3 regions of the Desulfovermiculus halophilus DSM 18834 genome follow, and region 3 is predicted to be linked to each of the others. Evidence: riboswitches for the same ligand, from Rfam matches in the RefSeq annotation. Region 3 holds a riboswitch; each other region holds the start of a gene.

Region 1 (10,572 bases), on a different contig from region 3:
CGCCCCAGGCCCCGGTTCCGGGATCCCTGTCCCCTGTCTCTCCTGTGGGAGCCTGAAACCCAAGGTCCCAGGACACATCCACCGGAGCCCCGTCCCTTTGAGACACGAACCTGTGCCGCAGCTGGATCAAGGTGTCTCCAATCCCTTCCACGGTAAAATCATCACGGTTCTCCAAATCCACTTCGGTATGTACATACGGAGTCGCCGTCCGCACATCCCAGTCCTCGGCAATCCCGTATCTGAACTTGATGCAGTTCAAGTGCCCCACCTTCTTTGAATCATCTCCGCTGAGACTGGATGTGTGCTCATACCATTCATCCTGATCAGCATACCTGTAGTTCAAGGCGCCGATAAACTTTCCCGCCGGAACAGTAAATCCACCTGATGCATAGTACACGCTGACTCCGGCAGCAGGCCTGGGAATACTGGAAGTACTGTCTTTCTGATCAGCGGCAAGGGCATTACTGCTCAAAGCAACAGCAATGGCTACACACAAAAGGGCTGCAGGCCATACTTTCCATATCATTATTCACTCTCCATCTTATGCTCTTTTGTATGAAAAACTGTTATGAGTTATTAGTTAATAGCTATCAGAATCTGATTGGGTAACCACTCCCAATCAGTATCGAAATCGTTTGTATGTTTCGTTAGCGCAAGCGTGCCCTTCAGGGCATGCGGGTTTGTAATCCTGGTCCTACACGATACATCTTTTTTTCAAACAACGGTATTTTTTTGATCAGGATCCCCCTTCTGTGCCGGTTATGCATTGCTCTTAAGATCGGACGCCCGTGACCTGCAAACTGATCAGCATGCCTTGTTCATTTTTTCACAGCCTATGACAGCCCGAAACGAAAAACATTAGCACCAGCTATAAAATTGAAAAAAATTTGTGAAATGTTTATCATAAGACCTCGAGCAGCAAGGAGAGCAGTGTACGGCAGGGTAAAGGCGGGACGTGCCGGCCCGGAACGCAATGAGGCCACGTTCGCAAATGCACAATGCCAGCAGATCCTGCGGACCGCCGATTATCCGGCATCAGGGGGCAAACCGGGTCTGGAGGGAAGTCCTTCACCTGGGGACCCGGTGCACATTTCCGGCGGGTCACGTCCAGCCCGGCATTCCGGGTGAGGGATTGTATTTTTTGACCCAGGGAACCGTGCGCCTGGCCTATACCTCCCTGGACGGACAGGAGCGGGTTGTGCTCATTATCGGGCAGGACAGCCTGTTCAACGAAATCCCGTCCCTGAAATCACAAGTGACCCCCGGGGTGGGGTTTCAGTGCATTGAGCCGGTGGAGGCCTGGCGCTTCCCGGTCTCTTTGCTCACCGATCAGGAGTTTATTTCCGCTTATCCTCATTTGATCAGCAACCTCCTGCAGTCCATGGCCATAAAGTCAACATCCCTGTTTTCCCATGCCACTGAAGGAATACTCTGCAGTACTCCCAGGAGGCTTTGCCAGGTCCTGCTCTCCATGGCTCAGAACAGGCAGCATTTCGGGCTGAGCCAGACCGATGTGGCCAATATGCTCGGGGTGCATCAGACCACAATAGCCCGCTCCGTGCGCACTTTGCGCAAACAGGGGATCATAGGCAGATTCACCAAGAAAGAGTTGCAGATCCTTGATCAGGAGCGGCTGGCAGCTATTGCCGAGGGCAGGCTGGAGCTCGGTGAAGAGGGGTGAGTATGCAATCCGGCGCGCTGCACATCGCCCCGAACCTCACCCTGCCCCTGTCTGAGCTGGAAATGAGCGCGGTGCGCTCCAGCGGACCAGGAGGGCAGAATGTGAATGCGGTGGCTACCGCTGTGCAGTTGCGGCTGAATGTGCAGAACTCTTCCCTCCCGGAGGAAATCAAGGAGGCTCTGCTGCGGGTGGGAGGGAAGAAGATAACCAAGGAAGGGGTACTGGTGATCAAGGCCCAGACCGCCAGGACCCAGGAAGGCAACCGGCGGGAGGCCCTGCGCCGGCTCACGGAACTTATCCGCCGGGCTGCGGACAGGCCCAGGCCCCGCCGTCCGACCCGGCCTCCAAAAGCGGCCAATAAGCGCCGATTGGAGCACAAGAAGCACCGCCGGCGGATCAAGGCCCTGCGGGGGCGGATTGACCGGGATGAGGACTAAGGGCGCCCCTGCGGCCAGGCCGGCAGCTCAATCTCTCAGCAGGCTGAAAGAACGAGCTGCCGGCCTGGAACCTCAACCCCGCAATCTTTTTGGCTCTTCGACACAGAAAGTGGAATTGCATACATAAGAGTTTGCCGTCTCTTCTATGTGCCGTAAGCGGCAGGCCCGCACATTTTCTTGGTCCCGCCACCCGGCACTCACGTGTATGATAAGCTCACTCAAACAGAAAGTAATGAACTGCACGTGAGTAGCCGGGAGGGGGCAGGGATCCCCCTTTGGCGGGGCTTAGAAAATACCGGGCCGAAAGTGGGCTCACAGAAGAGATGGCAAACTCCCAAAATCCACAGGCTACGTCGAAGAACCATCTTTTTGTACAGAGCCGGACCCGGGTCTAGAACCGCCAGTTGACAAAGACCATGCCCGGAGCCACAGCATTGGGAAATTCCTTAAACCATCTGTTTTCGCTGATTATATTCCCCAGCCCGAGCTGCAGGCCGGAATCAGCGGTCTCTGCAAAGTTGATCAGTCCAAGCTGAACCCCTTTGAAGTTGCGGGCATAATTGACGAATCCGGTCTGCACGCCCTTAAGCCGCTGGTCTGTGTAGTTGATCGCTCCGCTCTGCCAGCCCAGAAAGTCCTGTTTTGTATAGTTGACGAAGGCCCAGTGCACGCCTTTGTAGCTGTCCGCATAGTTGGCCAGCAGACTCCAGCTGAAGCCCGAGCTTTGCCCAGTGCTCCCGCTGACAATTCCCAGGGAAAGGGCCTTCTGGGGGTTTTCGCCCCAAATCTGCAGGCTCAGCCCCTCGATCATCGTACCCCGGTCATGGACGGCGATGTCCGGGGTCAAGCTGGCCTGAAAGGCCCTGGTCTCGGCTGAGGCTGTTGAAGCAAGACCCAGCACCGCCATGAGTACAACCAGCACCGCACAAGCGCATCCTTTCTGAAATCCTGACATACGCACTTCCTCCTGTGGTTTGTTTGATCAGAGCTTCTTCCCTCACAGCCTAGCTACTGAAGAATCTATCAGCAGATCACTTTGGAATCCAGGCCCGAACCCGCGTTGGATTCTCTTCCACCCAGCCGGCGGCACTTGCATACGGATCCCCGCTTTCCTGGATCATCTGCATAACCCGGTGAATATCGTCCGGACTCCAGCTGAATCTATCCAGGAAGCGGTAGACCCTGGGCATATCCTTGAGCAGCCCCCTTCTGACCACGGAATGAATGGCCTCCGGTCCTCCATAGACCGCTCTGGGATCCCGCAGATACTTCAGATCCCACCTGGCAAACTTCCAGTGGGGCGTCCAGCCGGTGACCACCACCCACTCATGGTTTGCGATTTTCTCCTCCAGGGTCCTGGTCATCGCCGCCCCGCTGCCTGAGACCAGCTCCATGCCTTCTATGCCGTATTCTGCAAGCGCCTTTCTGGTCAGCCGCATGATACCTGCGCCTGGATCGATGCCCACGATCTTCCCGCCGAATCGCAGGGCATGCTCCTGCAGTTGATCTATGGAGCTGATGCTCACATATTCCGGGACAACCAGCCCCACCCTGGTCCCCCGCAGATTGGGCCCCAGATCAAGGACATGGGAACCCACCTTGCCGTAGTAGTTCTGGTGCAGGCTGGGCAGCCAGGCACAGACAAAGCCGTCGATATCCCTGCTGGCTGTGGCCAGCCAGACCTCCTCCGCCTGCAGGGGGACCAGAATGCACCTTCGGCCCATCTCTTGCTCCAGGACAGCCTTGACCACATTGGAAGCGGCAATGGCATCGGACCATTTCACATACCCGATCCGCACTGCTTGTCCTTCTGCTGCCCCATTGTCCGTAAGGCACACCAGCATTGCAGCGCAGATCAGAATGCCGGCTAAGGTCTGCACAGTGCTTCGCATCAGCTTTCCCTCCCAAACGGGTTATGCTCTTCAACCCAGAAGCGGAGCTTTCCACAGAATGGAGAGCGGATTTCAAAACCCACAGGCTGGGCCAGGATCCGCAATGTTGAGATCTAGGACGCGGCAATTGAGCCGTGAATGCCCAGGAACTTCTCATTGCCCCTAATCATCTTCTGTACAGCCTCAATATATTGTCTGCCCACCTGGGAATAGTTTTCCAGCCCCTCGGCCATAAGCTGGGCATCCGGATCCTTGCCGGCCAGACGCATCCGGTACCTGAGCTTCCGCAGCTCCTCATAGGCTGGATTGGAGTTCAGGTTGTGGATATAGCTCTGCACAGACTCCGAGACATCCTCGAAGGACTGGACCTCGTAGTTCGCACCCTGGGGCCGTCTTCTGGGGACCAGACCGCACCCCTGGCTGAAGCACCATTGTCCGAACAGATTGTTCCCTTTGCGGGCAAAGTAGGATGTCCCCCAGCCGGACTCCTTGGCTGCCTGAACCAGCGCCAGGGGGACCGGGACCTTATCCACATGCATCAGCAGCTGCCTGAAAAACCTCTTGCCATCTGCATGCTCTGCATCCACCCGGTACTTCCGGGCCAGGGCATTCAGCTTTGCCCGCCTCTTTGCGGACAGCTCTTTCCCCTGCTCAAAGCGTTTCCAGCCGGCCAGCACGACAATCCGCTCCTTGAGCACTTTCCGGTTTTCGGCCCGCACAATGGGCCGCAGGAAATCAAAAAAATGCTGTTTTTTCTTCTCTACATCCCTGTATTTCGAGAAATCCGGCAGCTCCGTGTCCAGCTGATCCGGGACAGAGGGCAGGGCGCAAGAGCTGTCTTGGACTTGCTCCGAACTTGAGCCCGGCGGCGGCTGATCGTTGGTCTCCGGCTTTTCACCATCCAGACCTGGAAGCTGAACCTGTCCGATAAGCTGGTCTGGTTCTGCACCAGGAGATTCTCTATCCTGCTGACAGGAAAACAGCAGCACCGTCGCACACAAAATGAACGCTGCAAGACGGCTCATCTTCTTGGGCATATCGTCTCCTCAACCAGCTGATGCAGGCCTATCCCTTTCCCAGCCAGGTGGTGCACTCATCCACCTCCACTCGGGGAGTGACCAGCTGATTGGCCGGAAACTCCCAGTCCGGATAGCCCAGGGCGATGGAGATGATGATCCGCTTATCCCGGCTGATGCCGGTGTGCTCCCGCAGCATGTCCGGATACATCACCCCCTGATCCTCGATGCAGGTGCCCAGGCCCAAGTCCACAGCCGCCAGGCAGATATTCTGCATCACCGCCCCGATGTCCAGTAGCGGCCCATCTCCCTGGAGCACGCTGTCCACACAGAGAAGAACAGCCACCGGGGCGTCGAAGAACCGGAACCCCCGTTCAGTCCAGGCCTGGCGCTTGTCCGTATCCTCTCTGGCGATATCCATCAGCCGAAACAGCTCCTTGGCCAGATCCACCTGCCGCTTCCGAAAGATACTGTCCTTGGGCCAGCCCACGGCAGAATGGTCCGGGTTGCTCTGGGCCTGCTCCCGGACCAGACGGACATTCTCTTTCTTGATTCGTTCCAGAACATCCCCGGTGAGGACCACAAACTCCCAGGGCTGTGTATTCATGGCCGAAGGAGCCCGGCAGGCCAGCTCCAGGATCGCGGCCACTTGCTCCCGGGGGACCGGATCGGATGTGAACTTTCTAATGCTCATTCGGGACCGGATTGCTCTGCTCAGCTCCATGTACACCTCCAGGAAAACAGAGACTGGGGACATGCCCTCCCCGGATCAGGACACCGGGGGAGGAATAAACCAGGACCGCACCGGCAAGCCCTGCTTGGTTAAACGATTGGGCTCATTTTCGGCCACGATACGTCTTTTTTGCCTGTCCATCAATGAAGATTGAGCATCCTGAATGAGGCATGGGGAATGCAGAGCCCTCTTCAGCCCTCCACTATGCACATTGACAAAGCAATGCGCATCTTGTATGTGCTTTCCAGCATCTGCTGGTCCACAGAGCGGATGCATTGCTGTGGTGCCCCGGGGGCTTAAAAGACAAGCCGGTGCAAATCCGGCACGGACCCGCCGCTGTAAGTGGGGACGAAAGCCGCATGCATCCACTGTAGCGTAAGCCGCCTTGGTCAAGCGCTATGGGAAGGGGCGGTGAGTAGGACGATCCGCGAGTCAGAAGACCTGCCATAAGCAATACGCGCAAAACTTGGAGGAAAAGGCAAATCCCCAAGCTGATTATTATGTATCAGCTTGGGGATTTTTTTTCGGCTCTTCGACACAGAAAGTGGAATTGCATACATAAGAGTTTGCCGTCTCTTCTGTGTGCCGTAAGCGGCAGGCCCGCACATTTTCTTGGTCCCGCCAAAAGGAGGAAACCCGAAAAATCCACATTCAAGGCCGATGAACCATTGTCTTGACCTACGTTTGGATATCCGCGGAATCATTTATCCGGCTGTCAATGATGGACACCTCAAACCACCAGGAGAGCTTATGAAGATCAAAACCGGCTGCATCATGTTTTTGGCCTGCTGCGCCCTGTATGCCTGCGCATCCCAGGCATGGGCCTACAACCAGAATCCAAACCTCGATATCGGGAGCACCAATATCATGGGGGCGGTCATAGCCCCGCCCGGCCTGCATCTGCTCAACTACATGGCCTATTACACCGCCGACGATCTCAAGGACAGTGAAGGCAACAACCTTCCCGGGGACAATGAGCTCGATGTCATGGTCTACACCCCTCAGCTCATCTACAGTCCTGACCTTGATTTGCCCCGGGATTTGCGGGTGGGCCTCTCGGCCATGCTTCCCCTGCAGGACATCCATATGGATTCGAGCATCGGCCTGCAGGAAAACCGGAATATCCTTGGGGACCTGGCGATTGGCCCCTTTATCGGCAGCGCCATCCCCCTGAGGGAAGGGTTTACTTTGCACTGGTTCTTTGAGCTGGACACCTATCTGCCCATTGGGGACTACGACTCAGACAAGGCCTTGAACCCCTCCGCAAACTACATAACCTTGACCCCATTTCTGTCCCTGACCCTGCAGATGCCCAATGATTTTGCTCTCAGCACGCGCCAGTTCTTTTCCTATAATTTTGAGAACAATGACTTCGTGCATCAAGGTGTTAAAGGCGATCTTCAGGCCGGTCCCCTGTATCATTTTAACTACTCCATAAGTAAGGCCCTGCCTGTGATTGATCCCCAATTCCGGATTGCCCTCGTCGGTTACTACCTGGAGCAGCTATCCAACGATGAGTTCGAGGGCCGGGACATCCCCGGATCCAAGGAAAGGGTCTTTGGGATAGGGCCGGGTATCAGCTGGGTGCACAAGGGCGTATTCCTTGGGCTCAAGTCCCATTTTGAAACCAGCGCTGAAAATCGCCCCCAGGGGATAAAGACCTTTTTCCAGATTCGATTCTCATTTTGACCGACAGCCGGACAAAACAGCTCAAGACCGCAGCTTCCGGCTCAGGCACATAGTGAACAGGACCATCCGCACCGGTTTGCCCGTCTGTTGTGCCAGCGTGTCGTTCTGTGCCCGCACAACAGACGGCAAACTCCAAAAATCCATAGGTTACGGCGAAGAACCTTTTTATGGCTCTTCGACCCAGAAAGTGGAATTGCCTCCATAAGAGTTTGCCGTCTCTTCTGGGTGCCGTGAGCGGCAGGCCCGCACATTTTCTTGGTCCCGCCAAAAGGGGGAAACCCGGCACTCACGTGCATGATGAGCTTTCGTCACACAGAAAGCAGTGACCTGCACGTGAGTAGCCGGGAGGGGGCAGGGATCCCCCTTGGGCGGGGCTTAGAAAATACCGGGCCGAAAGTGGGCACACAGAAGAGATGGCAAACTCCAAAAATCCACAGGCTACGTCGACGAACCTTTTTATTCATCCCTCTACCCGCCCTTGCAGGCGAAGAAAGTTCTTGCCCAGAACAGATTCCTTCACTTCAGGAGCAGCATCCAGGTTCCGGATCTTGCTCAGCTCACTACCCGGAGAGCCGAAAGGAAAGTCAGAGCCGAAGAGCAGCTTGTCAGGACCATACCGCCGGATATACTCCGCAATGGTCTGCTCTGAGGCCAGGGCCGAATCCGCCCACACATTGTCCAGGTCCCATATCCCGGCCCGGGCCAGGGCATGGAATCCGCCGTTTAAAAGGCCCAGATGAGGAATGATTACCGGCACCCCCGCCGCCAGCTCCCGAATGAAGTACAGCGTATTCTCAAGCTCCTCCTCCAGGACCACAGGCAAGCTTCGGTCTCTGATTACCTCCAGGGCCCGGCGGCATCTTGGATCCTGGTAGGCGTACTCCGGCTCATCCGGATGCCGGTGCCATTTGATCCCCCGGTGCCTGGGGGTGAGCTGTTCAACGGCAAAATCATTCCAGATGAAGAAGTAGGGATACACAGTCAGATCCTGCGGATCCAGGGTCAGCAGATAGGCATTGCTGGCCTTTCTTCTGGACCTCCACTCAGGGCTGTCCGCAAAAAAGGGATCGGAGCGGTCGTAGATTTCGTCAACCGGGGAAAAAAGGGCCGCGCCCTGAATGCCGGTGCCGGCAAGCTCCCGGAGGTAGTCCTCAATGGCCTGGGGCGGGCATTGGTCCAGGCATCCGCAGTGGGCATGAGCGTCTATTACGGCTGGGGTCGGCATGTCTTCCTCCCGAATCCGGGCTGCCGTAGAACGGCTACAGCAGGCTTTTTACAAGGTTCTCCCTGCTCCATTCGCCTCTGGAGATGTATTCGACAAACCGTTTTTTGGGAAAGATTGTGCGGGCAATTTGCCTGCTTGGCCACCCCTGTTCATGCAGCTGTCTGGCCTTGTCCTGGATGTGCAGCAAATATTCCAGCTTTTGGACTAAAAGTCTTTTCCCCTCGCGCTGCGGCCCGGCGTGACTGCAAAAAAGGGTGTCAAAATCCAGACCAGCCATGACTTGCAGGGTCTGGATCAACCCGGACATATCTTCTTCATATAAGCTGAGTTCAGGCCTGGAGCGAACAAAGACATCCCCGCTGAACAGCCAGCCACAATTTGGCTCCCAAAACACGACATGATCCTGGGTATGCCCGGGCGCAGGGATGACCTGAAACCGATACCGTCCGGTGCTGATGGACTGGGAAAGGGGATGGGCCGTAAAAGCAGGTCGTTTGCCCCAGAAGAGTCGTCTGTATACAGGCAGCCGGGCCGGCTTGTCAGCCAGATGTTTGAACCGGGAGGGCATATGGACAGGCGCGTGTTTTTCGTTCTGCACACAGGCCGCGAGCCCGGAATGATCTTCGTGGTAGTGGGTCAGGGCCACCTGCTGAATGTGCAGCTTGCGATACAGGGGGATGAGATCCCGGCCCAGGGAGTATGGGCCGGCGTCAATCAACAAACCGTCCAGCCAGTAGGTCCAAACCGGTAGAGAGGTCCCGAACACAGACGCCTTGCTGCTCAGGCAGCCGACATCCTCTTCAAAGCTCAAATGGGTCATAAACGTGCTGCCGGATGATTACGCCGATTTCTGAAGAGATGCGCATCCCCCAGAAGTGAGCGCATTTTCCACACCTCACCCCACCCATCCGCATCCCCGCTCCCCAGCCCGTCCGTTCACCAGTGACCGCAGTCCGAATCCACCGCCTTGATCAGTCCAATGTTCAATATTGGCCCATATCCTGGCCTTTGGCAAGAGTGGCAGCTCCACTCCAGAAGCGGGAATGACTGAAAAGAAAATAGGCTCTTCGACACAGGAAATGAAATTGCATACATAAGAGTTTGCCGTCTTCCCACATCGCGCTTGACCCGAAATGGGTAAGATCTCCATTGACATTCTTCCCTTTGTATGTCCTTCTTGTTGGTAAAGTGGGGTTGTGTAAAGCATTAAGCCTGTCTGTTCGTTGTGTTCTGCCGCCCTTGCCTCTGCCTTTTCAAGCAGCAGTCATATGGGCAACCTCAATTCTCTCATCACAATTTTCACCGGAGGTCATATTATGCGTAAAAGATTGCATCTCAGCCCTTTCGGCGCAATCGCTATTCTCAGCGCTCTCTTGCTGGCCACAGCCGGATTCACCCCTGCGGCGAAGGCCCAGTCCGACAGTCAGGACAAGGTGTGCAAGCAGTACGAGTTTGCAATGGGGCTGCGGTATCAGCAGAAATCCGCTGAAATCGACGCCCTGCAGCATCAGGCATTCAATCTCGCGCGCATGAAGCTAGACAGCAAGATCGCCGCCCATGACGGCGATGAGAAGCTCGCGATCGTTACCGACGTGGACGAAACACTCATCGACAACAGCCCGCTTCTGGTCCGCGATATGCGCAACTGCCATACCTTTACGACCTGGGACACCTGGGGGCATTGGGAGCGCGAAGGGGTGCCCACGCTCAATCCGGGAGCCAAAGCGTTCCTGGACCACGTGGACCGCAAGGGTGTGGCCATCTTCTATGTCTCGAACCGCTTCGGAGCGAACAAGCCGGATACGATCCGGACCCTCCAAGACCTGGGACTGCCGCAGGTATCCAAGGACAGCGTGATGCTTTGGAGCGAGGGGAATCCGAAGACGAAGCGGCGGGCCA
Region 2 (10,572 bases), 180 kb from region 3:
GCCCCAGGTTCTTGGCCGCAGTCACCAGACTGCCCTGAACCTCCTCCACCTCTTCCCGCTCGGACTGGAGCTTGTTCTTCAGTGCAGCTTCTTCCTTTTCGAGCGCGCTGAAAGCATCCTTCTTGTCTTCCAGGGCAGCCCGAAGATCTGCAACCGAAGATTTCAGTTCTGCATGTGCGGCCTGAAGGTCTTTCTTATCTTTCTGCAACAAGGCCCTGGTTGCAGCAGCCTCATCCCGAATATCTCCAGTCCGCTGCTCGATAATCTGTTCCACCTCCGAGGAACCGGGCTGAACTGCCCAGACTGGCCCTCCCCAGGAGAGAACAATGCAAAACGTCAGCACAACACCCAGCATGCCTTGTGTACCGGCTCGTACGATCATTTTATTCCTCGGGCTTTCCCACCGGGAGCGTTACCAACTCAGCCGCCCGACGCTCCCGGATGATGTCCACGGTTTTCCGCAGCTCTCTAGCCGTGTCCTGGGATAACTGCGCCCAGCCCTGGGCCCGCGCATCCCACATTCCGGCTGTATTCCCATCCCGGGTGACATAAAACAGCCCCACCCGGCCGATACGCACCACTTGAGCCTGGGTGCTCACTCCCTGCACCTCGAGTTTTCTGTCCTGCACATCCACCGAAGTCCCGTATTGAGCCTCCACAGTCAAGGCTTCCAGAACACGGCGCAGACGCTCGCCCAGGCTGACCCCGTGTTCAGTTAAAGACTGCTGCATAAACCTCACCCGGTCCTCTCGTTCCTGGGGCAGGAAGGGAAGGTCGTTCTCAACGAACTGTTCCAGCCTGGCGACAACCTCGGAAAGATAGGGCTCCAGCTCCATACGCAGGCTTTTGGCCACCTCCTCCTGGTCTTCAAGGCGCTTAACAGCCTGTCTTTTCTGCTCAATGTAGGCGGCATACTGCGTATTCTGCAGCTCCAGCCATTTCTTCTCTGTCTGCAGAGACAGGATCTCTTGAACCAGGGCCCGCTTTTCCTCGCTCCAGGCTTGGACTTCTTTCTGCACGGCCTGCTGCTTCTGCAGGGCCTCTTGCATGGATGCGTCCGTTTCCTGGGCCTGAACAGGAGAAAAGCTGGCCAGTGCGCAGCAAAGTGCTGCTCCCACTCCACATACACATAAAGGACCCCAAATCCCCATTTCATCCCGGCCGCCAGGGATTAAGGTGCTCAGGGCCATACGATGGATGCAATTTCTGACCATCTTGATCAACATTGTCGCCGCGTTTGTCATCTCCAGTCCTACGAGTGATGATCCCGGTTTTGGTTTACTCCAGCTCTTTCCCCGGTCTCTGCATCTGAACCCATCCTGGGCCGACCGGAGCTTGAATCCGCCATGCGTATCTTGTGTTGGGACTCCAGAATCCGATTCACCGTCTGCAGGCAGGCCGCAGCCCGGGAAGCAGTCTCTTCCACCTTTGCCGCCAGGGCAAAGGCCTCCTTTGCCGTTTGCCAGTCCTGCTTCTGCCAGGCGGCATACCCGGCCAGCATCCAGGCTTCTCCCCGCACCTCGGGATAGGCCTTTGCCGCCGCAGTCGCCGCCTCTCTGCTGTGCGCATAGCGCTGATGGCTATACAGCATCTGGGCCTTCTCCAGGAGCCAGCCGGGCCTGCGCTCCCTGGCCAGGGCCTTGTCCATCCACTCCACAGCCGCATCGGTCCGCAGGGCCTGGGCATAGAGCCGGCCCATCCGCCAGCAGAGCTCCGGTTCCGGGGATTCCCCCATCCCCTTGCGCATGGCCCTGACTGCCATCATGGGCACGCCGGCGGAAGCGTACATGGACGCCACATCTCTCCATTTTTTAGCCCCCGCATGCCCAATATCATAGGCCAGCTCCAATGCTGAGGCCGCTCCTAGCAGATCACCCTGTTCAGAGCGGATATGGGCCAGCATCCGCCATAGATCTGCATTGCCCGGACGGTCATGGAGCAGATTCCGCAACTGGTTTTCCGCCTGTCTCCATTGCCTGTCCTGGATCAGGGAATAGACGAGGAGCTCCACCCACTCCATCTTGGGCTCTGCTCTCCGGGCGATCAACTGCTGGATGACCTTTGCGGCCCGGGAGTAGTGCTTGGTTTGAAACCAAGCTGCACCGGCCTGGTACAAAAGCTCCGCATCCCCGCCCTGGGCCTGGGCCCGCTCAAAAAGGCGGGCCGCCTGGGTCATGCGCCCGGCCTGCTGGCTTGTCACTGCGTAGTTGCGCAGAATGAGCTCGTTTTCCGGATACAGCTTTGCCGCCCGGGCATAGGTTGCCAGGGTTTTGCTCTCCTGCCCCAATCCGCTGTGGGCTTGGGCTTGAAGGACAAACAGGGTGGCCGCAGGGGACTCGTTCTCGGAGATATAGGAGCTGAGGACATCGAGACACGCCTCGTAATCCTCGTTTTCCAGCTCCTTATGTGCCCTGTAGGCCAAGCGGTGCTCGCGGGGGGAGTCGAACTCCGCAGCATATGCCGGGGCTGCATCCAAACCAGTACACAAAACACTGATACCAATCAGGGCAAGCAGCCAGTATGTGAGGCGCAAAAAAATCATGCCGTCCTCGTAACACGTTTTTTCATCCCGTATGCATTTCAAGACTTAGGTACTCCTGTTTGACTATCTTGTCAAAATCCGACCCAGAACAGGATCACTATCCCGGGCTTGCCCGGCAGCAGCGGACCAGACTCTGTGCTGCCCGGGGACAGGAGGCAAAGTGCAGGTGGACGTACGAGGCCAGAACGTTGCCCGCTGCATAGCCTTCCAGGGTCTCGGCGCCTCCTTTTCGCCCCCGCAGGCAATACACCCGCTCGACCTCGGCCTGCGCTTCGAGTATGGACGAATAGTGGAACTCATGCCCCCGGAGTATGGTGCCGGCCGGACCGAGCAAGGAGTCCCGGCGCAGCTGTACTTCCCGGTAGCCCAGGGCCCGCAGGCGAGCATTCATCCGGGCCCGGAAGGGGAACAGACCAAGCATGGGATGCGTGTGTCCCTGCACATCCTCCAGGCTCTGCATGCAGTACATGAATCCGCCGCATTCCGCATATACCGCCCCGCCTCGGGCTGTAAAGCGTTTGAGCTCCTCCCGCATGCTCCTGTTTGCTGCCAGCTTGTCGGCATACAGCTCCGGATATCCCCCGCCAAGATATATGCCCTGTACATTGTCCGGAAGATGTGCATCGCTGAGAGGAGAAAAAGGGACCAGCTCGGCTCCGGCCTGTTCCAAGAGCCGCAGGTTCTCCGGATAATAGAAGCAAAAGGCCCGGTCCCGGGCCAGACCAATCCGCACCTTGGGATGAAAATCTGTTTTCGCTCCCTGCCAACTGTCCTCCGACTTTCCTCCTCCACTCCCCGCCCTTCGACTTCTGACCTCCGTTTTCTCATCTCCAGCCTCTGACCTCTGTCTTCTGATCTCTGATCTCTGACTTCTGACCTCTGACTTCTGACCTCGGCCCTCTGTCTTCTGACCTCTGTCTTCTGTCCTCCGACCTCTGACCTCTGTCTTATGTCCTCTGTCCTCTGACTTCTGACCTCCGACATCCGACTTCTGATCTCTGACCTCTGATCTCTGTCCTCTGATCTCTGAATTCTGACCTCTGACATCCGACATCCGACTTCTGACGTCTGACCTCTGTCTTCTGACCTCTGTCTTCTGTCCTCTGTCCTCTAATCTCCGGCCTCCGGTCATGTTCAAAAGACTGTCCACATGCACATGATCTTCAATCCATTGAATAAGAGCAGGGAGAACGTCCCCGTCATCTGCCATATCATCGGCCGTGTACAGCCCCAGGTGCCTGGAGGGCATAGCCAAATCCTCCTGACGGGGCAGACAGCCCAGGCAGGACGGGGATCCGGCGGCCACCAGAGCTTCTTGCAGAATCCGGGCATGTCCCGGACTGCCCACCCGGTTGCACAGCACTCCGGCAAAGGAGAGAACCGGGTCAAAACCAGTATATCCCTGGACCAGAGCGGCCACCGAACGGGCCATGGACCGGGCGTCCACAACCAGCAGTACCGGCAGGCCAAGCCATTTGGCCATCTGGGCCGTGGACCCCACGTCATCGGTTGCAGAAAAACCGTCAAATAGGCCCATGACCCCCTCTCCGACCAGGACATCCGCGTCTTCCTGCATTCGGACGAATATCTCCTGGTTGGTCCTTTGATCCAGGATCCAGCCGTCAAGATTATGCGAGGCCCGGCCGGTGATCCGGGCATGGTGCCCGGGATCGATGAAGTCCGGACCGATCTTAAACGGCTGGACCCGATAGCCGCGCGCCCGCAGTGCGGCCATCAGGCCTAAGGTGACTGTGGTCTTCCCGCATCCGCTGTGGGTCCCTGCAACAATGAAAGCTGGTATTTTCATGAGGCATCCAATCTGTCATCTCTGAATTTGTAAAATCCGTACCGGTAATGGACGGACGCATTGCCGCCACTGCCTAACCTATGATTTGACCGTTGTCACCCGAAATACGCGGGACATGGAGATGAGTAATGCAAGACCATATAATCCCTGGAGAGGTGCGTTGACAGACAATTCAGCTTAAGGTATACACCAAAAAATAGCTTGGGTGCTTACTGCCTGAATATTTCTATGCTAGAAGATTCAGGCAACAGGCTGAAAAGGGAACCCTGTGCAAGTCAGGGACGGGCCCGCCGCTGTATCCGGGGACGAACGCCGCATGAAGCCACTTTCAGAACTATTCTGAGGGGAAGGCGCGGCTGGAGGATGATCCGGGAGTCAGAAAACCTGCCTAAGCGAATGTCAGAACGTCGATTCCCGTGGCTGGAATCCGTTCCAAGTCGTTTCCGGTGGATAAAAAGGGAAATCCCTGGATCGAAGTGATTCGATCCAGGGATTTTTTTTGCCTTTTCCCCATCGGCTTCACCCTGAAACTGGGAACAGAGATATCTCTCGGTGTCCTGTTCCAGCTAAGAAGGAAGGGTTCTTCGACGTAGCCTGTGGATTTTTGGAGTTTGCCGTCTCTTCTGTGTGCCCACTTTCGGCCCGGTATTTTCTAAGCCCCGCCAAAGGGGGAGCCCTGCCCCCTCCCGGCTACTCACGTGCAGTTCACTACTTTCTGTTTGAGTGAGCGTATCATACACGTGAGTGCCGGGTGGCGGGACCAAGAAAATGTGCGGGCCTGCCGCTCACGGCACACAGAAGAGACGGCAAACTCTTTATAGATGCAATTCCACTTTCTGTGTCGAAGAGCCGAAGTAAGACTTACCTATGAAGGAGGTTCGTATGCCAAAAACAAAAACGGTTTTTCAGCTAGTGATTCTGGTATCCCTGTGCTTGTTTCTGTCTCCCGGAGCATGGGCCCATGGCCATGCGCATGGACACAAAAAACCAGACAAAAGAGGTATCCTGCTCGTCGCCTTTGGCTCCAGTTATCCCCAGGCCCAAGCTTCCTTTGAAAATATCGAGGCCAGAGTCAAAAAGGCCTTTCCTCAGGTCCCTGTCCGCTGGGCCTACACGTCCAGGATCATCCGGCACAAGCTGAACGAAAAAGGAAAACACTACGACTCGACAGCAATGGCCCTGGCCAAGATGATGGATGAGGGCTTTACGCATGTGGCCGTTCAATCCCTGCATACCATCCCCGGAGCCGAGTTTCACGACCTAAGGTCCATCGTTACCGGTTTCGAGTCCATGTCCTGCGGCTTTGAAAAAATCCTGCTCGGATATCCCCTCCTGTCCGCCCCGCAGGATCTTGTCGCCGTCAGGGATGCCATGCTGAACACTATCCCGGAGGAAAGGAAGGCTGGTGAGGCCGTGATCTTCATGGGACACGGGACCCACCATCCCAGCAATGCCTTTTACCAGGCTATGGCCCATTCGTTTCAGCAAGAAGACCCCAATGTGTATGTGGGCACAGTGGAAGGCTCGCCTTCCCTGGAGGATATTCTGGACCGGATTGAGGACAAGGGCACAGATACGGCCTATCTCATGCCCTTTATGTCTGTGGCCGGCGATCATGTGCGCAATGACATGGCTGGACCCGGTGCCGATTCCTGGAAATCCATCCTGGCTGATAAAGGGATCAGGACCGAAGCCGTGCTCAAGGGAACGGCTGAATACAATACTATCGCTGATATATGGCTTGATCATCTCCAGGATGTCTTTTCACACCTCTAAACAGAACCAGCTGCCATGAAACAAGCGTTTACCCTGGCCCTTCTCTTGCTGGGGCTCATGGCCCTGGTCCTGGCCTCAGCCTGTCTGGGCTCCATGGACATACCGATCCAGGACGTGCTGGGGATTCTGGCCTCGCCCCCCTGGGATGCAGCCTCTTCCCGGTCCGGACAGCCGGACGTCCAGGCCGTAATCATCTGGGACGTCCGGCTGCCCCGGATCCTGACTGCTGCCGCGGTGGGGGCCGGCCTGGCCTCTTCCGGGGCCGTTTTCCAGGGAATCCTGCTCAATCCCCTGGCCGAGCCGTACACCCTGGGCGTATCAGCTGGAGCGGCCTTCGGCGCCTCCCTGGTCCTGCTCTTTGGCATCGATTTTTTGGGCTTTTGGTCCCTGCCCCTGATGGCCTTTGCCGGGGCCGGGCTGACCATGGTTCTGGTCCTTGTGCTTTCCCAAACCGCCGGGGGCTTTTCCTCCACCAATCTCATCCTCTCCGGGGTCATTGTCACCTCCATCCTGTCCGCTGGGATGAGCTTTCTCAAGTATCTGGCCCAGGAAGACGTGGCGGTGATCATCTTCTGGCTCCTGGGCAGCTTTGCCTCCAGCACCTGGTCCGAGCTCTGGCTGGTCTGCGCCTTTTTGGGCCTGACCCTGATCGTATTTATGTGTGCAGCCAGGGACCTGAATCTTCTCTGCCTGGGGGGACGGGTGGCCAGGTCCATGGGAGTGGATTCCTCCAGAACCAGGCTGTTTCTTCTTCTGGCCGGATCCTTTTTGGCCGCCGTCTGCGTTTCGGTTTCCGGAATTATCGGTTTTGTCGGTCTGGTGGTCCCGCATATGATGCGCCTTCTCACCGGTCCGGACCATCGTCTGCTTTTGCCGGCTTCTGTCCTGGCCGGAGCCCTGCTCCTTCTGACTGCGGACACCATCACCCGCTCTCTTCTGCCCCAGGAGGTGCCCATCGGGGTGCTTACCGCCCTGCTGGGCGGGCCGTTTTTTTTCGTCATCTTTCGCAGCCGGAGAATGCGGGTAGAATGATGAGCACAAATCTTTATGGCTGACGAACTACAAACAGCAGCAATGGGCTCCTCAGGTCATATCTTTGCAGAGGCATGCGGAAAAGCTCTTCGTGTATCTGAGGCAATGCATACGGCCCTCTTTCAGCTGGACAGGGTCGGCTTTGCCTATGCCCAGCAGCCGGTGCTCGAGGATATCACCCTGAGCCTGCATTCCGGCTGCTTCTACGGCCTGTTGGGCCCCAATGGAAGCGGCAAGACCACGCTCCTTGATCTCCTGTTCGGGCATAAGCGGCCGACCCAGGGAAGAATCACATTTCAGGGCCAAGACATCCGGCATTCTTCCCAAAGGGAACTGGCTCGGCATATAGCCCTGGTGCCCCAGAGCGATCAGATCAATTTTCCCTTTACTGTGCAGGAGGTGGTGGCCATGGGCCGCTACCCGCACCTGTCCAGGTTTCAGGCTCTGTCCGCCCAAGACCTCGATCTGGTGGACCGAGTCATGGACCAGGCCAAAATCCGTCACCTACGGTCCAGGCCGGTCACCGCCTTGAGCGGCGGGGAAAAGCAGCGGGTCATCTTTGCCCGGGCTTTGGCCCAGGACACACCGGTTCTCCTCCTGGACGAAGCCACCTCAAACCTGGACATCAAGTACGGCCTGCATCTCATGGGCCTGACCCGGGACCTGGTTCACAGCAGTGGATTGAGCGTGGTGGCTGTGTTTCAAGACCTGAATCTGGCCGCAGCCTTTTGCCATCGCCTCATTTTTCTCCGCCAAGGCAGGCTGCACACCTGGGGCCGGACCGAGGATACTCTGACCTCGGACACTCTGGCCCAGGTCTTTGAAGTCCACGCCGAAGTCCGCAGAGATGATTCGACCGGTTGCCGCCACGTGGTTTTCCGGGCCGACGATCCCTGGGCCGGATGAAACTGAGGATGATGATATATGGTCAAGCTGAGACTCAACGGCCTTTGCCTCAATAACATCTCATGCCTGCTGAACGGGACCCCGCAAACGCTTTTTGCTTGTGCCCTTTGCTGCCTGAGCCTGTTTCCTTTTTCTGCATCCAGGGCGGTTGAATCAGCCAGTTATAATGAAAAACAGGCTATTATGGATCAGGCAGGCCGGCATGTTCAGGTCCGGGAACCTATGCAGCGCATCATTTCCCTGTACGGAGCGCACACGGAAAATCTCTTCGCCCTGGGCCTGGAGGATGAGATTGTCGGGGTCAGCCGACATGAGGTCTTTCCTCCCCAGGCCCTGGACAAGTCTGCTTTCGCCGCCCATCAGGACCTGGAGCGCTTTTTGGCCCCAAGACCGGACTGTGTCCTCATCCGGCCCATGCTGGACCGGGGATATCCCCGGCTGGTGGAAGGTCTGGAGCGTCTTGGCGTGCAGGTGGTTTCCCTGCAGCCGAACACGGTGCAAGAAATTACCGGCTATTGGAAGAAGCTGGGCGTCCTGACCGGCAGACAGCAGGCTGCCGGGGAAATGATCGACACATTCATCCGCACCCTGGATCGGTTCGAACAGCTTAATGAAAAAATTGAACACCCCAAACTAGTCTACTTTGAGGCCATTCACTCCAAAATGAAGACCTTTGCCCCGGATTCCACAGCTGTGTTCGCCCTGGAATCGGCCGGGGGCATCAATGCGGCCGCCGATGCCAAGGGTCTGCGGGGGACAAACATCGCCGCCTATGGCAAGGAAAGAATCCTGGCTCAGGGAGATAAGATAGACGTCTATCTAGCCCAGAAGGGGCCCATGAATCAGCCCACGAAAAAGATGATTTACCGGGAGCCGGGGTTTCAGGCCATAAAAGCGGTGCGCGCCCGGGATGTCTTTATCATTGATGAAGCTTTGGTCTCCAGGCCAACTTTTCGCCTCTTGCTGGGCATAGCCCGGATTGGGCATCTGCTCTACCCGGATGTCTATACCACCGATGAAGTGGACGAGGTACGCGCCCTTGTGCGCAAACAATACGGGCTCGCAGCCCGGTAAAACGTGATATCAGTTATCGGTATGAAAAACTGTTATGAGTTATTGGTTAATAGTTATCAGGATCCGATTGGGTAACCACTCCCAGTCGGTATCGGTATCGGTATCGAAATCGTTTGTATGATTCGTTAGCGCAAGCGTGCCTGCGCCTTGGCAGGCATGTCGGTTAGTATGCGTGACGTAAGTCACAACGAAGAACTGATGACGTCTTCTCATCCAAAATCTGCGGCAGCATGCAGGAGATCCCATGAAACACGATACGAATCCATCACATCAGCAAGGCGCCCTGTACGGTATCGGGGTCGGCCCCGGCGATCCGGACCTTATCCCAGTCAAGGCGGTGAAGATCCTGCAGACAGTAGACGTTATTTTCACCGCGTCCTCCACCAAGAACGAACACAGCCTGGCTGTTCGGGTGGCCGCTCCGCATCTGCCTCAGGGCATACCGGTGCATAATCTCCCCTTTCCCATGAGCCGGGACCGGGAAACAGTGCGGGCAGCCTGGGAGGAAAACGCGGGAAGAGTCCTGGGACATCTGAACCAGGGCCAGAGCGCTGCATTCTTGACCATGGGCGATCCGTTGACCTACTCCACCTTCAGTTATCTTCTGCGCACTCTCCACAATCTGGATCCCCAGGTGTCGATAACCACCATACCCGGGATCACCTCCTATCAGGCCGCCGCAGCAGCCACCAACACCCCTCTTGTGGAAGGAGAGGAGAACCTGCTGCTGCTCTCCGGGGTCAAGGGCGGCAACGGCATCCGGCATTCATCCGCCATGCAGGCGGACACCGTGGTCTTTCTCAAGGCTTACAAGAAATGCGCCCATATTGTGCACAGCCTGGAAGAATGCGGCCGGCTGCACTCTAGTCTGGGCGTGGTCCGCTGCAGCTTTCCGGACCAGGAAGTCGTCCGCGACCTGAGCCAGCTAGCCCAAAAGGCTCCCAAGTACTGGACATTGATCCTGTCCAGAAAAAAGGATCCCTATGCAGTTGAGGATTAAGACTTGATTGACACTTGGTATCGATATGTGTCTAGGTCATGATCACACAGCTTCGAGCAAGCGGCAGGAAGAGAACCAAATGAGACCGCAAATCAGTCTTGGTCAATAAAAATGAACCAGTACACTTCGCCATTATCCCGGCCTTGGGTTGCGTCTTTGGGGATTACCCTGGGCCTGATCCTGGTCCTTGTCTTCCTGGTTCAGGGCATCAGCGCCATTGACGTGATGCATCACGTGGGCTGGCCCGTGCTCCGGATCATCTTTTTCGTTGCCCTGGGGCTGGCTGCCGGGGAAATAATCGAGGCCACAGGATGGACCCGGTCCCTGTCAATTGTGGCCAGGCCGCTGTTTTCTTTTGCCCGCCTGGGCCAACGGTGCAGCGCCACATTTACTACTGCCTTTGTCTCCGGGATAGCGGCCAACGGCATGCTGGTC
Region 3 (10,572 bases):
AGGGATCCCCCTTTGGCGGGACTTAGAAAATACCGGGCCGAAAGTGGGCACACAGAAGAGATGGCAAACTCCAAAAATCCACAGGCTAGTTCGAAGAACCAAAAATAATTACACAGCCGGGATCAGGAGGCCTTCAGCCCCTCGCTGGACAAGGCCCCCTGAACACATATCTTTGGGCAGTTCAGCTGCCCTAATAGACCGGTCGTATACTTTATGTCAATCCACGCCCCGGCCCGGGATCCCTCTTTGCCGGGACGTAGAAAATACAGGGCCGAAAGTGGGCACACAGATGAGACGGCAAACTCCACAAATCCACAGGCTACGTCCAAGAACCGAAAAAAATTAGTCCTGGGCCTGGGTCACGTCCAGCTCGGCAAAGGTCTTGATCTCAGCCAGGATGCGGGTGGATGCGTCCAAAAGCTCCATAGCCACCGCAGCTCCAGTTCCTTCCCCCAAGCGGAACTCCAGATCCAGCAGGGGATCCAGCCCCAGCCGCTCATGCATATAGGCATGGCCCTGCTCCACTGAACGGTGACTGGGAAACAGATAGTCCCTGGCCTGCTGCGCGATCTCGCACCCGATCATGGCCCCAGCCGTAGCGATCAGCCCATCGCAGACCACAGGCACTTCGTGGGCCGCTGCCCCGATGACCAGGCCGGCCAGGCCCCCGATCTCCAGGCCGCCAACCTTGGCCAAGACGTCGATGGGATCCCTGGGATCCGGCCGGTTGACCTCCAGGGCCCGTTCGATGACCTGGATTTTGTGCCTCAGCCGCGTATCATCCAGCCCGGTCCCCCGGCCGGTGAGCTTGGAAACCGGGAGACCGGAAAAGGCAGCTATAACCGCTGTCGAGGGGGTGGTATTCCCAATGCCCATGTCTCCGGTACCCAGCAGGTCCAGACCTTCCCGCACCAGCTGGTCCACGATCTCGATCCCGGCCCATATGCTCTGTTCTGCCTCCTCCCTGCTCATTGCCGGTCCGCGGGCCATGTTTCGGGTTCCCTTGCGGACTTTCGCGTGCAGAATGGGCAGATCAGGGGCAAAGTCATAATTGACCCCCAGATCGGCCACCTTCACCCTGGCTCCGGCATGACGGGCCAAGACATTGATCGAGGCCCCGTCGCTGACAAAGGCATGAACCATCTGAGGGGTGACTTCCTGAGGATACAGGCTCACTCCTTCCTCCACCACCCCATGGTCTCCGGCACAGGTAACGATAACCTTGTTCTGCAAACGAACGTCCAGGGTCCTTTTGATACCCGCCAACCGGGCGGAAGTACCCTCCAGCTTGCCCAGGCTTCCCCGGGGCCGGACCTGCTGGTTGAGACGATCCAGTGCGGCCTGAAAAAGGTCCGCATCCGGGCGGGGGATGGATTGGGCATACTCGGTCAACCTATTCATTGTGTACCTCCCGTGGCTTGCTTGGGGATAAAAAAAATCCCCAAGCTATTGATAGACAATGCTTGAGGATTTGCCTTCTCCCCATCAGCCCGTCCGGCAGGGCAGGTCTTCTGACTTCCGGATCCTCCTCCGGCTGCGCCTTCCCATCCCCCTCAATCACTTGAAGTCATTTGGTCTGGAAACATTCCAGAAAAACGGCTTCAAGTGAGTGAGGGGGTCAGTGGCCGTCCTGCAGCCTTTGTCCCCGGTAACAGCGGCGGGTCCGTACCGGATTTGCACCGGTTTCCCTCTTTGCCCGTGACGGGCACCATGCCGGGTCTGTTGACAGACGAAACGAAGATATGTCTCCCTTCCCGCACTTGTCAAGATCCGGCCCAACCCCGCACATGCCATCAAGGGAGTGAACCGTTGTAATCGCTCAGCCCCCCTTCCCAAAGTTCAGGGGCCTTGCATGCATAAAAATTTGCTGTCTCTTCTGTGTGCCTTGAGCGGCAGGCCCGCACATTTTCTTGGTCCCGCCAAAAGGGGGAAACCAGGCACTCACATGCATGATATGCTCAGTCCATCTGGAGGCAATGTCCATCATGTGAGTGCCTGGAGGGGGCAGGGATCCCCCTTTGGCGGGACTTAGAAAATACCGGGCCGAAAGTGGGCACACAGAAGAGAGGGCAAACTCCAAAAATCCACAGGCTACGTCGAAGAACCACAAATACGATCCGTTAGACACCGGGAACTTCGTTTAGCTCCCTCTGGTCCTCCACCGCCGCCTCTGATAGAGAGGAGGCATGCGCAGCGATCAGCTCAGATTCGAAGTCCCCTTTCTTCCCCAGGCGGACTACGCCGATTTTTTGGCTCAGAACTCCTCCCGGCTGGATGGGGTCTATTTCAGCCTGCACACAGACCGCCTGCTTGACGCCCGGGCCGGGGTAGCCCCCCATTCTCTGCAGGATATGATCCGGCACCTGCGAACCATACGGGACACGCCCAAGTTTGCCCTGCTCAACAGCCGCTTTCAGAATCCTTCCAGTCTTCTGGATCCCGGATGGGTGGACTCCGCCCTGGAGCCCCTTGCGGCCCTGCACCGGGCCGGATGCCTGGACGGAATCGTATATGTGGATCCCTATCTCCTTCAGGCCCTCTCCGACCGTGCGCCGGATCTGTGCTCCCATCTGCAGGCCGTGCCCGGAGTGAACGCCATGCTGGACTCCCTGCCCCGGATCAACCAGCACCTGGAACTCATCACTCACACGGCATTCATGTCCCCTGGCAAGCTGATCCTGGACCGAAGCCTAAACCGGGACTTGTCCCGGCTGCGGGAGATCAGCTCCAGCTGCGCCAGACTGTGGCCAGGCATGCGCCTTGGGCTTTTGGCCAACGAGGGCTGTCTGCCCCATTGTCCGTTCAAGCTGTCCCACGACGCCGCAATCTCCCTGGGCCGCATGGACCCGGCCCTGGAGCGGACCCTCGACCTGAACACCTCCCTGGGATGTGCCCGGGCCTTTGCCCGCGATCCGTCTCTGATTCTGCGCTCTCCCTTCATCCGCCCTGAAGACGCTGCTGCCTACAGCCCATGGATTCAGACCATCAAGCTGGGAGGACGAACCAGAGGGGCCGGGGTGATGCGTAAAGTCCTCAGCATCTACCTGAAGGGGGCCTATGCCGGGAATCTTTTGGAGCTGATGGACACCCTGGAGCTCTTGGCCCACAGGTTCTATGTGGCTAACCAAGATCTTCCCTCCGACTTCGGAAAACGAACCATGGACTGCGGACTGTGCTGCTCGGCCTGTACCTATTGCGCCAGCCTGGTCCCTGCTCATGTTCAGGATCTCGGAGTTCGGATCAAGCCGATGTGGGGATAAATGGAGACAAAAAAAGGCCTTAAGGAGAGGAGGGGCAAACTCCTTAAGGCCTCTTCACAGGTAGAACCTGAGCTACAGGTTTTTAGCATATAGAAGAATTGATCGGTGTGCAAGCCTCGGATTGACCCAAATGTATTTGTCCGGCTGCACCTGTTCGACTTGATTCACATCAAATCCCGCGTTTATGCGCCGACTGCTTGACACCGGGCCTGTTCTGTATTTAATCTTCGTCGACATTCCAACGTGTTACATATATTCGGCTCTCCGACACAGAAAGCTACTAACCCACATGCCTGCCAAGGCGCAGGCACGCTTGCGCTAACGAAATATACAAAAATGCTTTTAAAAAACAGGTTGTTAGAGCATTATTTTCATACATGAGGACCTCCATGATTCCATCCGCAGTACAGGAAATTCTGGACCACAACGGCCTGAAGGCCCTGGAGTTTGACCCCGGCAGCACGCCCACCTCACAGATGGCGGCGGATCGAATCGGGGTCCAAGTGGCCCAAATAGCAAAATCCATCCTTTTGGCCGGCAAGGACGGCTGCTTTCGCATGGCTGTTCTGCCTGGAGACCGAAAGCTGGCCTCCGGAAAATTCAAAACCATTACCGGGGTCAAGCACCGCATGGCCACCCCGGAAGAAACATTGGAGCAGACCGGTTTCCGCATCGGCGGAGTCTGTCCCTTCGGGGTAAACGGCCTACAGATTTTCATCGACCAGCGGCTTGGAAATTACCAGCTGATCTACCCCGCAGCCGGGACCGATGCCTCCGGAGTCCCCATGCACCTTGACGATCTGGCCCGGATAACCCGCGGGCAGGTCTGTGACATCGCCCAGGACGGATAACCACCACGCAGCTGAGCACCACAGCAGCCCTGGCCAATTTTTGGCTCCTGGACGCTGGAAGTGAGATTTCACACATATGAGATGGCAACGTCACTAAGCCACAGGCTGCGTCGAAGAACCCAGCTTGTGTACTCCGGCAGCTCGGGAAAAGCGGCTCAATGACGAATGACAAGATCTTCGACTATGCGGAAGACGATCCGGCAAGCATCTACAACAGGAGCTTCTACTGCCCGGTATACAACCGCTATGCCCCGTTTCTGGCCTGTCCGCGATGCCCCAGGTTTCCTTGTCCGGAGCTGAGTGCAACCGACCGCAGAATGCTTTTCACCTCACCGTTCTTGACCCGGGTGGTAATTGGTCTTCACCCCCAAAGGAGAAAAAAAATGTATATCCTCAAAAAGCTGGACGGCAGCCTGCACATGGTTGACGATTTAGACGAGAAGAATCCGGACCAGGATCTGCTCAAGGATGTTGAGGAGGTCTATCCTGTGACCAAAGTTCTCGTGCCTCAACTCAAGCTGGTTCCCAAAACCAAGGAAGAGCGCAGACAGATCAAGCAGGATCTGGATAACGCCAGGGAAGATGCCCCCGAGGCGACAGCACAGGAGCCATCCGGGGAAACGGAAGAGAAAAAAACGCCTAAAAGCAGGACCAAGACCAAGCAGTCCTAATCCTTGCTTGCCGTGCCGGAGAAGCGCGACATCGGCCGTATAGCTTGGATACATCCAGACAGCAGTGACCTCATGACCGCACGGGACACCCTCAGACAAGCAATTATCTCCAGCCTGGAATCTGCGCAGGGCCCCGTGAGCTTCCGGGATCTCTCCGTAGAACTCGGTGTCTCGGAAAAGGACCTACCGGCCCACATGGAACATGTGGCCAAGACCCTGCGCTCCCAAGGCAGGCGGCTAATCATTATCCCGGCCAGCTGCAGGGCCTGCGGGCATGAGTTTGGCAAGCGAACCCGTATGACCCGCCCCAGCCGCTGCCCGATGTGCAAAAGCGAACGGATCGAGCCCCAACTTTTCACCCTCGGGGATCATCAGTGAACTGGACTGCCCGAATCGCCCTCATTCTCTGGATGCTTCTCGCGGCCCTTGGCCTTCCATCCTCCGCCCTGGCAGACGACGCCTCAAAGTATCAGACCCTGCAGGTCTTTTTTGAAAACGACCTCTTCGGGAATACGGACAAGTACTACACCAACGCCGTGCAGCTGACCTGGCTGTCCAAAGACTTGGAAGAATACAGCAAGGATGTCCGCCTCCCGGAATGGAGCCTGCCTCTGATCCGTATGGCCCCTTTTGTCAACGATCCGGACAGCATGCACAACGTCGGGCTCATCCTCGGGCAGCAGATCTACACCCCCTCCGACATTTCCACCCCCGCCCTGCTCGTGGACGACCGGCCCTATGCCGGCTTTCTGTATGCAGGCCTGGCCCTGCACAGCAAGACAGCCACCCAGCTGGACACCATCGAGCTGGTAGCCGGGATGATCGGCCCATCCGCTCTGGGAGAAGAAGCCCAAAACACGGTCCACCAGCTCCGCGACCTGCAACAGGCCGAGGGCTGGGACAACCAGCTCCGGGACGAGCCGGCTATCCGCCTGTCCTGGCAGCGAAAATGGCGGGCCTGGGAGCATACCGCAGACTGCTGCCTGGGAGCCGACCTCATCCCCTTCGCCGGGACCACGGTGGGCAATGTACTCACTGCGGCCAACGCCGGGGCTGAATTCCGCTTCGGCTACAGGCTGCCCCGGGACTTTGGATCGGACGTTATCCGGCCCGGAGCCGGGGTCAGCGTCCCAGAGCCCTCCGGGCCACAGCTGACCCCTTGGGGACGGTTCGGCCTGCACCTGTTCGCCGCCGCCCAGGTCCAGGCTGTGGCCCGGAACATCTTTCTGGACGGCAACACCTGGAAGGACAGCCACAGTGTGGACAAGCATCCCTTGGTGGCCCAGGTCTCCGCAGGACTGGCCCTGACCTTTGAGCGGCTGAAAGTTACCTACCGGCACATGCTGCGGACCAAGGAGTTCGAGAGCCAGGACGATCCCCAGGTTATAGGCTCCTTGACCCTGACCTGGTCCTTCTGATCCCCCTCGGCCTAAAAGGACATCCCGAAGCCCAGGACCCAGAAGTCCAGGCCGTCGTTTTCATCAGCCAAATCTGCATTGGAGTAGTGCTCATATCTGGCATGCATGGAGTACTGGGCATCAGGGCCGAAGGCCACCCCAACTCCGGCCACGTCCCGGAACTGAAAATGGGAGCCCAGATCTTGACCCCCGAACTGCTCGTAGCTGATGTACGAGGCCCCGGCGCCTCCTTCCACAAAGGGGACCACGTCCCGGCCGGTATGAAAGACGTATCTGAACATGGGGGTGACATCGGCATGAACACCTGTTTTGGCAGATGAAAACCACCATCCTGCCCCAACCTCAACACTGGGCGTAAAATGTCCCAAGGACGAAGACCAGAACTGCCAATCCACATCCCGGACATAACTGAAACGGACGGTTCCATCCGCGTCCCAGGAGCCGCCACCGCTGATAAACAGGGTATTCTGCTTCGCCATGCCGGGAGAGGAGAGGACGAAAACAGACACCACAACAGCCAAAAACACCCTGCGTACCATCTTTCTGCCTCCTTATTGGTTTGCATGGTTTCCTGGACACTCTTATATCGGAGGTTCCCGTCCGCACAGTATGCAAACAGCTTGCCAAATCATCAGGACGCATCCTTTTGAAAACGGTTTTTGACCATCACCCCGGTCTTGGGTATGGTTGCATCCTAAATCACGGTCTCTGAAGTCAGCATCCGCATAACACGGGCAACTCACGGGAATTTCATGGCTGAAAAGATTGAAGACATTACCATAAGCTACGAAGAAGACGGGCAGGTCCTGGTCCAGGAACTGGACAAGGAGATCCTGACCAAAGGGGCCTGGACCACTATTCTCTTCCGCTACCGCCAGCTTGACCCCAAGACGAACGACTTTGGCCCGGAAAAATACATGATCCGCCGCTACCGCAAGATCGGCGGCCAGTTCCGGCCACAAACCAAGTTCAACATCTCCAATCAGAAGCAGGCCAGGCAGATTATCGACATTCTGTCCAAGTGGCTGGAGGAAAGCGGGGATGCACCCCAGTGATGACTGGCAGCCCGAATGCGGGATCGAGACCCACGATCAGATGATCCCGGTCCTGGACGCCACGCTGCGGGTCCGGCATTTCAGCTTCGCCCGGCGGCAAGAGACTGACCTGAGTACCTCCGCGCCTTTGATCTTCCTCCACGAAGGTCTGGGATGCGTGGAGATGTGGAAGGACTTTCCCCCTGCCCTGTGCGCAGCGACCGGACGTCCCGGGCTCGCCTACGACCGTCAGGGATACGGACGGTCATCCCCTTTTGTCCGTCCCAGGACTCCGGACTATCTGCACACAGAAGCCTATACCTATTTCCCGGCCCTGCTCCAGGCCCTGGGAATCAGCCGGGCCATCCTCATCGGGCACAGCGACGGGGGCAGCATCGCCCTGCTCTTTGCCTCGGCCTTCCCGGAGAGGGTTTGCTGCCTGACCACCATCGCCGCACATGTTTTCGTGGAGCCGGAAACCGTGCAGGGCATAGCCCAGGCCAAGACCCGCTACCAGCGCACCGACTGGCCGCACAAGCTGGCCAAGTATCATAAAGAGAAAACAGATGACGTCTTCTACGCCTGGACTGAGACCTGGCTGTCTTCAGAGTTCGCGGGCTGGAACATTGAGCGGGAGCTGGTCGGGGTATCCAGTCCGGCCCTGGTCATGCAGGGAGTCGACGACGTCTTCGGAACAGCTAAGCAGGTGGACAGCATCGTTTGCAATACCTCCGGCCCTGCCCTGCCCTGCTGGATCGCGGACTGCGGGCACGCTCCCCACCTGGAGGCCCCGGAACAGGCTACCGAAAAGATCAGGGCCTTTATAGCCGAATACGCCCCCAGGACCTGAACTGCCCCTGCCGGCCCAGAGATGAACCCATGCCTCTTTTCTCCACCCCCGCGAGTTCCCTTCTCTCCGGCGCCCTTCTCGGCCTGACCGCAGGGCTGGCCCCGGGCCCGATGCTCACCCTGGTCCTGTCCCATACCCTGCGCTATCGCATCCGGGAAGGCTGCAAGGTGGCCCTGGCTCCCCTGCTCACCGACCCGCCCATCATCTGCGCAGCCGTTGTCCTTTCCATCCATATCCGGGATATGCAGCCGGTCCTGGCCGGGCTTTCCCTTCTCGGGGCCCTGTATCTCTTGTACCTGGGGTATGAGACCCTGCAGGTCACCGGAGACGTCCTGCACCCGGACCAGACCAATCCCCAGTCCCTGCTCAAGGGCGTACTGACCAACTACCTCAACCCCCACCCCTATCTGTTCTGGTTCACCGTCGGCGCTCCCCTGCTCTCCGGGGCGGACAGCCACCCCCTGCTCCGGGCCGCATTCTTTCTGTCCGGGTTCTATATCTGCCTGGTGGGGGCCAAGATGCTTGTGGCCTGGATCGCCGGGTCCGCCCGCTTCTTGGTCCAAGGCCGCATCTATGCCTGGACCATGCGCATTCTGGGCCTGGCCCTGTGGGGATTCGCCCTCTCCCTCATCCTCCAGGCCTGGCGGCTCCTGGAGCTGTAATCACACACATTCTGCCTCTTCAAACGGATATGTGCGAACCTGCCACTCAGTGCACACAGAAGAGATGGCGAGCTCCAAAAATCCACAGGCTACAGCGAAGAACCTTTTTTCTTTTCCGACAGCAGTGGCGTCCTTACTCGTCCCGGGCTGAATCGTCCCGCCAGGAATGCTTGCTGTACTCTTCCGGCCGCCCATAGACCGTGTAGTCGTAGATGATGGCCGCAGCCAGATCCGATATCTTTTTGACTGTGTGGTAGGAGGGAACGTCCTGGTATTCCTGAGCCAGGGCCAGGATTTCCTGCATATACGCATCCTTGTTGATGGGACCTTGCATAAGTTCTATCCTCATCGATCCGGAAAAGATGATCCGAGGTTGACCCCGGTTTCGGCCACATAGGCCCGCCCCCGGCCGGAAGCCGTCCAGCTCTGAACACAGCCCGGAATGCACACCGACTGCCCCTGGACCAGCCTGATCCCCTCTCCGCTCTGCTGGTCGGAAATCTCCAGCTCTCCCTGCACGCAGAGTAAAATGGAGATCCCGGTCAAAGACGCTTCAAACCGGGGGCAGCCCGGGCCGAGCTCAAACCCGGAGAGAACGAACTCCTCGGTGAATGACGGGTAGGCAAACCATCCCCCGCCGCCGGGCACGGGCTCCAGAGCTCCCTGCTCCGGGCGGTCAAAATCCATGGTCTTTAACAGCTCCTGGACGTCTATATGCTTGGAGGTCAGCCCGGCCCGGAGCACATTGTCCGAATTGGCCATGATCTCCAGGCCCAGGCCGGACAGATAGGCATGCAGGCGGCCGGGGGGCAAAAACGCTGCCTGCCCCGGAGAGAGATGCATCAACTGGAGGAAGACCGGGGCTAGTGCGCCGATGTCCCCGGGATGCTCGGCAAGCAGAACGGCCATCCAGTATCTGGGATCCTGTCTGTTAAGTTCGGACTCCTCTTCGACCCTGGATCGCGCATGCTCCAGGACCTCCACCCTCCGCCTTGGTTCCATATGCAGCAGTGATTCCAGCATCCCGGACAAAGCCTCCGGGCCTTCTTCCCTGTCCAGTATATCCAGCTCTGGCCTTAGGGCCTTAGGAGCCAGCCAGGCAAACCATCGCTCGATCTCCTCCGGGGGGCGGAATCCGTTCAACCCCCAGAACGGTTCCAGGGCACAGATGCATTCCGGTTTTGGATTGGGGTCCTTGTAGCTCCGCTCCGCCGAAGCGGGTGCAACGGCCAGGGCCTCTTCCTTTTGATATCCGGCCCAGGCCTGTTTGGCGTTGGGATGGACCTGCAGGGACAAGGGGCGATCCACGGCCAGAACCTTGAACAGAAAGGGCAGATGGGGACCGAATCGTTCCGTATTCTTCTTCCCCAGCAGCCGGTCCGGACTCTGCTGAATAAGCTCATCCAGCTGGACCCACCGTCCCTGAGTATAGACCTGCGACGGGGCGCTGGGATGGGCACCCATCCACAGTTCAGCCAGAGGATCTGCGGGCGGGGTCGAATATCCCAAAAACGTGGCCAGCTTCTCCCGCGATCCCCAGGCATAGTTCTGAATCGGATTGTGCATCGGCAGGATGGACAGCATGTATCTCCTTTTTCAGCGAACCCCTCGCTGTGTTTTTGTCGACGGAACTGCAAAAAGACGATTAATAGCCAGGACGATCCACGCTTGAATCTATAACATACTGATTTTTCAGTCCTTTAACCTTTGGCCTCTGACTTCTGATCTCTGACCTCTGTCTTCTGTCCTCTGTCCTCTGTCTTCTGTCTTTTTTCTCTCCGTCCCCCCTTGAAGGGGGCTGCGGGGGGTGTTGCCTTTGGCCCGCA

The links. A riboswitch is a leader RNA that binds a small molecule or an ion and turns the genes downstream of it on or off. The one in region 3 is predicted to bind cobalamin.
Region 1: another riboswitch for cobalamin. It lies ahead of N902_RS0110525 (SphA family protein); the one in region 3 lies ahead of cobT (nicotinate-nucleotide--dimethylbenzimidazole phosphoribosyltransferase).
Region 2: another riboswitch for cobalamin. It lies ahead of N902_RS0115305 (sirohydrochlorin cobaltochelatase); the one in region 3 lies ahead of cobT (nicotinate-nucleotide--dimethylbenzimidazole phosphoribosyltransferase).

The regions. Positions count from the first base shown of each region.
Region 1 covers NZ_JIAK01000021.1:8,488-19,059, reverse strand. Annotated here, with positions in the region: gene N902_RS0110565 (transporter) at 1-526, opposite strand, end outside; gene N902_RS0110560 (Crp/Fnr family transcriptional regulator) at 992-1,681, shown strand; gene arfB (alternative ribosome rescue aminoacyl-tRNA hydrolase ArfB) at 1,684-2,118, shown strand; gene N902_RS0110550 (LA_2272 family surface repeat-containing protein) at 2,510-3,073, opposite strand; gene N902_RS0110545 (glycine betaine ABC transporter substrate-binding protein) at 3,150-4,010, opposite strand; gene N902_RS17445 (glucosaminidase domain-containing protein) at 4,124-5,047, opposite strand; gene N902_RS0110535 (nitroreductase) at 5,076-5,720, opposite strand; gene N902_RS20010 (hypothetical protein) at 5,713-5,913, shown strand; cobalamin riboswitch at 6,024-6,223, shown strand; gene N902_RS0110525 (SphA family protein) at 6,510-7,448, shown strand; gene N902_RS17440 (amidohydrolase family protein) at 7,909-8,673, opposite strand; gene N902_RS0110515 (MBL fold metallo-hydrolase) at 8,708-9,493, opposite strand; gene N902_RS17435 (5'-nucleotidase, lipoprotein e(P4) family) at 9,942-10,572, shown strand, end outside.
Region 2 covers NZ_KK211185.1:213,037-223,608, reverse strand. Annotated here, with positions in the region: gene N902_RS20430 (MotA/TolQ/ExbB proton channel family protein) at 1-382, opposite strand, end outside; gene N902_RS18365 (DUF3450 domain-containing protein) at 384-1,118, opposite strand; gene N902_RS0115320 (tetratricopeptide repeat protein) at 1,253-2,542, opposite strand; gene N902_RS18975 (cobyrinic acid a,c-diamide synthase CobB) at 2,640-4,349, opposite strand; cobalamin riboswitch at 4,543-4,755, shown strand; gene N902_RS0115305 (sirohydrochlorin cobaltochelatase) at 5,232-6,125, shown strand; gene N902_RS0115300 (FecCD family ABC transporter permease) at 6,141-7,157, shown strand; gene N902_RS0115295 (ABC transporter ATP-binding protein) at 7,263-8,063, shown strand; gene N902_RS18350 (ABC transporter substrate-binding protein) at 8,247-9,137, shown strand; gene cobI (precorrin-2 C(20)-methyltransferase) at 9,382-10,137, shown strand; gene N902_RS18345 (hypothetical protein) at 10,249-10,572, shown strand, end outside.
Region 3 covers NZ_KK211185.1:34,239-44,810, reverse strand. Annotated here, with positions in the region: gene cobT (nicotinate-nucleotide--dimethylbenzimidazole phosphoribosyltransferase) at 343-1,401, opposite strand; cobalamin riboswitch at 1,485-1,728, opposite strand; gene N902_RS0114575 (hypothetical protein) at 2,187-3,260, shown strand; gene N902_RS0114565 (YbaK/EbsC family protein) at 3,650-4,111, shown strand; gene N902_RS18190 (hypothetical protein) at 4,270-4,782, shown strand; gene N902_RS0114555 (transcriptional regulator) at 4,855-5,160, shown strand; gene N902_RS0114550 (lipid A deacylase LpxR family protein) at 5,157-6,200, shown strand; gene N902_RS18955 (acyloxyacyl hydrolase) at 6,212-6,739, opposite strand; gene N902_RS0114540 (hypothetical protein) at 6,953-7,255, shown strand; gene N902_RS18180 (alpha/beta fold hydrolase) at 7,242-8,084, shown strand; gene N902_RS0114530 (LysE family transporter) at 8,114-8,746, shown strand; gene N902_RS0114525 (hypothetical protein) at 8,880-9,080, opposite strand; gene manA (mannose-6-phosphate isomerase, class I) at 9,092-10,330, opposite strand.